2 regions of the Metabacillus sp. 22489 genome follow, and region 1 is predicted to be linked to the other one. Evidence: predicted binding sites of a transcription regulator. Region 1 holds the regulator's gene; the other holds the start of a gene.
The links. The regulator Rex, encoded in region 1, represses fermentation and respiration genes when NADH is low (regulators of the CRP and FNR family bind a similar motif). The targets are predictions, from matches to a motif close to TTGTGAAATATTTCACAA.

Region 1 (4,330 bases):
CTGTCATAGGACATACTGCCAGCGATAATTTTTAATAGCGTTGATTTTCCCGCACCATTACGGCCAACGATCGCTATTTTATCCTTAGTTTGTACTTCTAGCTTAATATTGGTTAAAATAGGGTCAGCACCAAAAGATTTACTAAGCTGATTTATTTGTAATAAAATCATAACATTCACCTCTACTAATAATTTAAGTGTAGCTTAAATCACATGTATTGGGCAACATTGAGACTAAAGGGGATTTTTCCCACCACTCTTTTAAATAAAAAAATTTACTATCATTAGAAATGAAATAGAAAGAAGAAGACTTGTACTTGAGTGATGATCTCAGTAAATTTTTCACAAATACTAAACAGACAGATGATAAAAAATAGTGTATAGTCTACGTATAAGGGGAAATAGATATGTCAGAATTTACGCATTTTAACCAACAAGGTAGAGCGAAAATGGTTGATATAACCGAAAAAAATGACACAGCAAGAACAGCGAAGGCGAAGACGAGCATTCAGGTTACAAAGGATGTTTATGACAAGATAAACAATTATGAAATGGGGAAAGGTGATGTACTTTCCGTTGCGCAAGTAGCTGGAATTATGGCAGCAAAGCAAACGTCACAGGTTATCCCGATGTGTCATCCCATTCCGATAAAAGGTGTAGATATTGAATTTCAGTGGGATATCAAGGATAATGAATATATCCTTCTTATTACAACAACTGTCAAAACAAAAGGGAGTACAGGGGTTGAAATGGAAGCGTTAACTGCTGCAAGCATAACAGCCTTAACCGTTTATGATATGTGTAAAGCTGTTGATAAAGGCATGATTATCGGACCAACTTTTTTAGTAGAAAAAACTGGTGGAAAAAGCGGGAACTTCTACAGAAACTTGTAGAAGAGAATCCAATCAATAGCAGCAAGTAAAGACTTCACGATTATTATTACATAAATGATAAAAGAAGAAATGAATAAACTCCTGCCCTCATTGGAGTTAGGATGAAGAAAAAAGATATGGGTAATAAAATCGAAGTCACGCTTTTGAATGAATGTGAGGGATAAGAGTGAATATAGAACAATCAAAAATACCACAAGCGACAGCGAAGCGGCTTCCTTTATATTATAGGTTTCTGAAAAATCTACACTCGTCTGGTAAACAGCGAGTATCATCAGCAGAATTAAGTGATGCAGTAAAGGTAGATTCTGCAACAATTCGTAGAGACTTTTCCTATTTCGGAGCACTAGGTAAAAAAGGCTATGGATACAATGTGAACTATTTGTTGTCATTCTTTCGAAAAACATTAGACCAGGATGAAACAACAAATGTTTGCTTAATTGGAGTTGGGAATTTAGGAACTGCGTTTTTGCATTATAATTTTACGAAAAATAATAATACGGTCATCTCTTTAGCATTTGATATTGATAAGGAGAAAATCGGGAAGGAGATAGGTGGAGTACCGGTATATAATTTAGACGATCTTGAAGAGATTTTACCTGATGATGTAACGGTCGCTATTTTAACTGTCCCAGCTCCAGCAGCACAGGCGATAACCGATCGTCTCATTGTAAAAGGGATTAAAGGAATACTTAATTTTACACCAGCAAGATTAAATGTTCCTGATCAAATACGAATTCACCATATCGATCTTGCCGTTGAGCTACAATCACTTGTTTACTTTTTAAAGCATTATCCGATTGATGAAAAATCTTAAAAAAAGCTTTCTATAAACATAAGGAGGTGTGGCATTATGCCAAACATAGGACCTGGGAGTCTAGTGTTAATTGTTATCGTCGCGTTATTAATTTTCGGACCGAAAAAATTACCAGAGCTAGGTAAAGCAGCGGGAAATACGTTAAGAGAATTTAAGAATGCAACAAAAGGGTTAGCAGATGATGACAATGAGGATCAAAAGGGAAAAAACAAGGAAGAAGTCAAGTAAGATAGGAATGAAACCGATATGAAACAAAATGAAATGTCGGTCTTTGAACATATTGCGGAGCTAAGAAAACGACTGATTATTGTTGTCGTTTTCTTTTTCATAGCGGTAATAGCTGGCTTTTTGCTTTCAAGACCGATTATTATCTATTTGCAGCATACTGATGAAGCAAGAAATTTAACATTAAACTCCTTTAATTTAACAGACCCGTTAATGGTCTATATGAAATTTGCGTTTATCATTGCTTTTGTTCTTACGTCACCGATCATACTATATCAATTATGGTCTTTTGTAAGTCCTGGTCTCTATGAAAAGGAGAGACGGGTCACCTTAAGCTATATTCCAATTTCAGTAGGGTTATTTTTATTAGGAGTGGCCTTTTCTTATTTTATTTTATTTCCGTTTGTCGTTGAATTTATGGAAAGAATCTCAAATGATTTAGGAATAAACCAAGTCATCGGGATTAATGAATACTTTACTTTCTTATTACAGCTAGTCATTCCATTTGGTGTACTATTCCAATTACCAGTTGTTGTCATGTTTCTTACAAGACTAGGAATTGTTACCCCTATGTTTCTATCAAAGATTAGAAGATACGCGTATTTTGTCTTACTAGTTATAGCGGCATTGATAACACCTCCAGAGCTGACCTCTCATTTAATGGTATCAATTCCTTTGTTTATTTTGTATGAAATAAGTATATGGGTTTCCCGAATTTCTTATCGAAAGGCACAAAAGGTAAAATTTGAAGAGGAAAATGCAAAAAAATGAGGATCATCCAAAGATTGGGGTCAGTCCCCAATCTTCGGATATCCTCATTTTTGCTTATTATTCTTTTTCACTTTTCTAGTGAAGAGAAATATTCTAATTGCTACACCGATGTCAAAGGTAGCCATAAGCATTAAAAGAATAGTAGGAAAGCTGAAAATTCCTTTGCTAGCATTTGCAGTTGAAATTGCTAAATAGATAAATAACAATCCCATTACTAAATAAAAGATTCCCATTGAGATAGGATTTGTTCTCACAATAAAAAGCCTCCAATAATCACTTGCATTTGTTCCATTTGTTCTAATGTTTTCTCGAGGTTTTCAATTTGATCGGCTAAGACAAATTGCATAATAATGACTAACGTATTCATGGCAACATGAGCAAAAATTGGCACAATGATTCTTTTTGTTTTGACATAAAGAAAGGCAAAGGTGAAGCCCATTGAAGCATAAATTAGAAAGTGTTCAGGTTCTCCGTGTAAGATGGAGAAGAGAAAAGAGCTAATTAATGCCGCAATCACGAAGTTAGAACGGTGATAAATAACACCGAAAATAATCTTCCTAAAAATAATTTCCTCTAGAATTGGCCCAATAACAGAGGTTACGATAATTAATAGTGATGATGCTTTGATTAACTTCACAATTGTTTGAGTATTTTCCGAGCCAGGTTCTACTCCAAAGAGATACATTTCTAGATTGGCAGCAATCATTTGGGCAAATAGTGCTATAAATACCCCACCAATAGCCCAACCAATTGAGCTCCCGACTGAAGCGGGTTCACCCCGAAGTAGTCTCGCATCCTCCCGATCGTTTCTTAATAAAAGGAGAGTAATAATTAAGGCTACTGTAAAGCTGAAAATGGTCCAATATGCCACCAACTCTGCGTTTGTGTTTCCAATATGTAATAAGGCAAACAATTTGATTCCTACAATTCCAGAGAATTGCATGACGATATATGTTAATATAATAAACCAATAATTTTTTTTCATAAAAGCCTCCTTTGATTTACTAACCCTCGGAAAAAAGAGCTCTTAATAGTAGCGATGTTCTTGCCTTAGTTATCCTTGCTTATTGTATCATACCTTACTTTAATCATATGTATGAGAACATTTGAAAAATAGACAAACAATGTTTAAATTTCCCTATAATAAGACATAATCTAGTAGAAAAGTTTCTCAAAATTTTTTTCACTTCAGACTTGAAATTAAAAGAAATCTTATATAATATATAAATTGTGTTAGCACTCACGAATGCTGAGTGCTAATAAAAAGGAAAAATTATCATAATTTCAAGAAATTTGAGGAGGTTGTTTCACTTGTTAAAGCCATTAGGTGATCGCGTTATTATCGAGTTAGTTGAATCAGAAGAAAAAACTGCTAGTGGTATCGTTCTTCCAGATAGTGCAAAAGAAAAGCCACAAGAAGGAAAAGTAGTTGCTGTTGGTACAGGCCGTGTGTTAGATAACGGAGAAAAAGTAGCTCTTGAAGTAGCGGAAGGCGATCGTATTATCTTCTCAAAATATGCTGGTACTGAAGTGAAATATGAAGGTACTGAATACTTAATTTTACGTGAAAGCGACATTTTAGCTGTTATCGGTTAAGAAAGCAGCAAACATATCATAGAATACATTTT
Region 2 (4,330 bases), on a different contig from region 1:
TTCCTACAGACAAATTGGTAAAGAATTTTACTGAAAATACTCTTGTAGCAGATATTCGCCAATTTCTAAACTTATATAATGAAAATAAATTGTTAGAGGAAAGAATCGCAAGTATTGAGCAACTTAAAATAGAAAACCAGCTTGTCCAATCTGACAATAGTGAATTAGAGAAAACGAAGCAGGCTGTTGAAAGATATAAAAACTATCAACCTCTTGTTGCTACTGTTATTTATCGAGATTTTTCTTCCGAAAATAGTCAAAATTGGTTTAATTCATTAACACTTAGTGCTGGGGAAAACCAAGGAATTAAGAAGAATATGCCTGTCATTTCACCTGAAGGCCTCATTGGATTAATTAAAACAGTTCATAAAGACACAGCTGAGGTGGAGCTAATTACAAGTAATCAGAAAAGAAGCTATATTCCAGCCACCTTTAAAGATGACCAGTCAGTTTTCGGTATGATTGAATCCTATGATCCTGAAAACAACCTGATTAAAATGACAAGAATTGAAACGAATAAGGAAATTAAAGTAGGGAGTATTGTAACAACTTCACAAAAGAGTACTTACTTTCCTGCTAATTTGGAAATTGGAGAAGTGATAGAAGTTAAGAAGGATAACTATGGTTTAACAAATACAGCTTCCGTTAAACCAGCTGTTCATTATTACGATATAAATTATGTTTTAGTTTTACAAAATCCTAAATAAGGAGCTTTTGTTCATACAAGGGCATGAGGAATAAGTAAAAAGCTAAAAAAGAGGGGGTGTCCAAGATAGGGGCTGACCCCCAAACATCATTATTAAGCTTCTTAACTATTTTCTTTAGGAATAAGACTATTGATACATCATAAATTACCATTCGTTTGACGCTTCAATCTTTAAATCCTTCCCTTTAAATGTTTTTTCACCGAATAGCGTAACCAATGTACATTTTGTTATCGTGTCCTCATATTCAGATGTTTCGTATCCAACAAATAATCCTGATGCGAGTTCAACTTCAGATTCATTTATAACACGAACCTTTTTCCCGGAAAGTGATGTCAGCATAGCCTTTTGGATAAATCGATACCATTTTTGCCAATTTGTTATAATATACGCTGGTTCACCAGTTTCAGTATAGCCTAACAAACTATTTTTATCGTAGATTGTTCCTTTAAGCCGGTCCTGAATACTAGAAAGGAGAAAATGGATTTTTCTATATTCCTGAATGCCTAATTGATTAGAATAGGTAATAGATAGTTCCTTATTTCGTGTATCGATCTCAACATTCAATAGATTTCTTTTATTAATAGGATAGACAAAACGATTATCAATCCATTTAAAACCATACTCTTTTAGGATTGGCATCATTTCATTTCCTTGATATGTTAGAATTGCAGATAACATGATTTTATTCCTTCCTATTTAATCATTCTCATTTTTTCCTTCGAAATATCGTTAAATTGACCAACATAATATTTTATTTCTCCAGCTTCATTACTTATTTTCGTAATCGTTAACCATTCAGGATAAATTTCACCATTTTTCCGCTTGTTCCATATTTCGCCCTGCCAATAACCATTTGTTTTCACTTCAGACCATAACGTTTGATAAAATGCCCGATTATGTTTTCCTGATTGTAATATATTCGGCTTTTTCCCAATAACTTCTTCCATTTCATAGCCTGTAACTTTTGTAAACGCAGGATTGACACTTTGAATAATCCCTTCACGATTTGTAATCATAAGCCCTTGTGCCGTGTTCTGAATAATTTTATTGTCAATTTGGCGTTCCTCTTGGTAGTACATAAAGACAACAATGACAAAGCTAAGCAATGCAAATTCGGATAAAGCCATAAATCCAATAGCATAATGACCTGTTAAATTAAATACAGATGTTAATACAAGAGGTGGAAAAAAGCCTCCTAGCCCTCCCATTGCAGCCACAATTCCATTAACGATACCTGCTTGCTTTGAGAAATATAGTGGGACGAGCTTGAATACTGTTCCATTTCCGATACCAGCACAAACAGCGACAGTTAAAACACCAATTGTATATATTTCAATTGTTGGTGAAAAGGATAAAATGACACCTGAAATCGTCAAACCACCAAATACAAACATAAGCATATAATAAGTGTTAAATTTATCTGCAAGAAAGCCGCCGATGGGGCGAAGAATAGTTGCTAGCACAATAAAACCTGCTGTTCTTAATCCAGCTGAAACAGGATCAAGCTCAAAGTGGTTCACAAGAAAATTGGGTAAATAAATCGTAAATGCTACGAAGCCGCCAAACGTAATAAAATAAAACAAGCTTAAAAACCAAAGGATTTGATTTCGATATACTTCTTTTATTTGCTGCATGATTGGCTGCTTAATTTTTTGTTCTTTTTTATCACCTAGGAAAAAGTTCGAAACGGCAAATAATAATAAAAGAACGATATAGAGTCGGACCGTTTGTTCCCATCCAATTGTTTTTGCCAACACTGGTGCGGCAAATGTTGTTATTGCTGTTCCGATATTTCCTGCACCATATATTCCATTAATAAAACCATGCTTTTCTTTACTGTAATACTTTGGAAGGGAGGTAACACCAACAGAAAAGACAGCTCCACTTATCCCTAAAAATAGACCTCCTAAAATTAAATCAAATAATGAATTTGCGATGCTAATATAATAAACAGGAAAAATTAAAAGGATAAAACTAATCGTGAAAATAATCCTTGCTCCAAATCGGTTAGTAAAATATCCGATCGGAATTCTAAGAATCGAACCTAAAATAACAGGAATCGCTGTTACGAGTGCAATTTCTTGTTCAGTTAAACCGAAATCCTGTTTGATATTTGGCATAAGAGATGAAATTAACACCCATACCATAAATCCTGCGGTTAAACTTAAAGTTTGAAGAGGAAGCTGAACTTTTTGACGCTTCATCATGAATTCTCCTTTCGAGTTCTTTTTTAAGTTGACTCTGCTAAAAATTGCCGACACTAACCTTTAAAAACCATTTGTGCCAGATACCTTTAACTTAGCCATATTTTTAAAGGTATCTTAGCAAACCAGTTACATTCTGTTTGTGTAAAATATCACATTTAAAGAGCGTTTTTAAAAAGGTGTAACATTTTCGCAACAAAAAACCTACCCAAGCATTTAGGGTAGGCATTTTATCATCCTTTTTTACATTATGCTGTGAATCTTTGTTGTTTATTTCCTATTTACAGCATTTGCTTTTCACGGACATTTCGGAACCCTCCTTAAGAGCATTAGCCCTTTAAGGCCTCACTTTAACACACTACTCCCGCAGGAGACTCACGAATTCTCTCCAATAAAAAACAAAATGAATGAAATCTATAACTAGCTTTAATACGAGATTTTACATTATGAAAGATACCTAGGAAAGAGGATGTTATTTTCTAAATGAATATGCTGGAACATATCATCCTCTAGCATTTCCAAACGGTTATAAACTAAACGATACGTTCCACAAGCAGATTCAGGTACATGATAATCATTTGTTAACATACGAATTTTCTTTAAAATGTTACCTGCTGCATTGTGTTCATCCTCGAGACTATTTATTAATATCTGCAATTCTATTCGCGATTGTTCTGACTTTTCTTTTTCATATTTTAAAATTTTCGGAAAAACCGCTGTTTCTTCCTTTTCAAAATGCTCGTATAACTCTTCCTTTAACTCTGTAAAAAGTGCTAAAAGTTGATGCAAATGTGGATGATGTTTACCGTGTACAAATGCGACCTTTTTCACATAAGGCGTCATTTGCTTCACTTCAGATAAGGCAAAATGATGGTGTACAGAAATAATATGATGAAGTAATTTTTCTGATTCAACCATTCTCCAATCTGTCTCTTCTGTCGAACGATTATTCTCTAGATAAAATTGTTCAAGCTTTTTGACAATTTCATCTGCCGGAAGCTTCCGATCGGCAATTGCCTGTTCTAGCGATTTCATTCCTCCACAGCAAAAATCAATTTTAAAATGTTTAAAAAAATCACTGGATTGTGGAAACGCTGCGACAATTTCTCCAATTGTTGTTGTGCGGTTAAATTTTTCAATCATACTTGCACCTCCTAAAAGAAGCATACTAAAGTTTACAAACGATTGTTGTGATATCTATCACAACAATCGTTTGTTTTCTATCAATTTAATTGGAAACATTTTAGCATAGCATTTTCTCCTAATGTCTACTAATCTGTAAGATATAAGCTTTAAAACTAGCTTGATAGCTCCAATAGCTTATAGGATGAGGAGATAAAAAAATGAATTATTCAACTGTGCAGCAAATTATGAATAGTCCTGATACGAATCAGGCCGTTAAATATATTAAAAAGCTAT

Region 2: the regulator Rex is predicted to act here: its motif matches at 3,052-3,069, upstream of ACTJJ9_RS00540 (nitrate/nitrite transporter).

The regions. Positions count from the first base shown of each region.
Region 1 is NZ_JBQENT010000067.1:6,711-11,040, forward strand. It holds gene ACTJJ9_RS24500 (ABC-F family ATP-binding cassette domain-containing protein) at 1-170, opposite strand, end outside; gene moaC (cyclic pyranopterin monophosphate synthase MoaC) at 407-892, shown strand; gene ACTJJ9_RS24510 (redox-sensing transcriptional repressor Rex) at 1,059-1,706, shown strand; gene ACTJJ9_RS24515 (twin-arginine translocase TatA/TatE family subunit) at 1,743-1,934, shown strand; gene tatC (twin-arginine translocase subunit TatC) at 1,953-2,702, shown strand; gene ACTJJ9_RS24525 (YdiK family protein) at 2,747-2,956, opposite strand; gene ACTJJ9_RS24530 (lysostaphin resistance A-like protein) at 2,953-3,687, opposite strand; gene groES (co-chaperone GroES) at 4,014-4,298, shown strand.
Region 2 is NZ_JBQENT010000001.1:107,993-112,322, reverse strand. It holds gene mreC (rod shape-determining protein MreC) at 1-707, shown strand, start outside; gene ACTJJ9_RS00545 (hypothetical protein) at 852-1,385, opposite strand; gene ACTJJ9_RS00540 (nitrate/nitrite transporter) at 1,400-2,911, opposite strand; gene ric (iron-sulfur cluster repair di-iron protein) at 3,356-4,054, opposite strand; gene ACTJJ9_RS00530 (hypothetical protein) at 4,255-4,330, shown strand, end outside.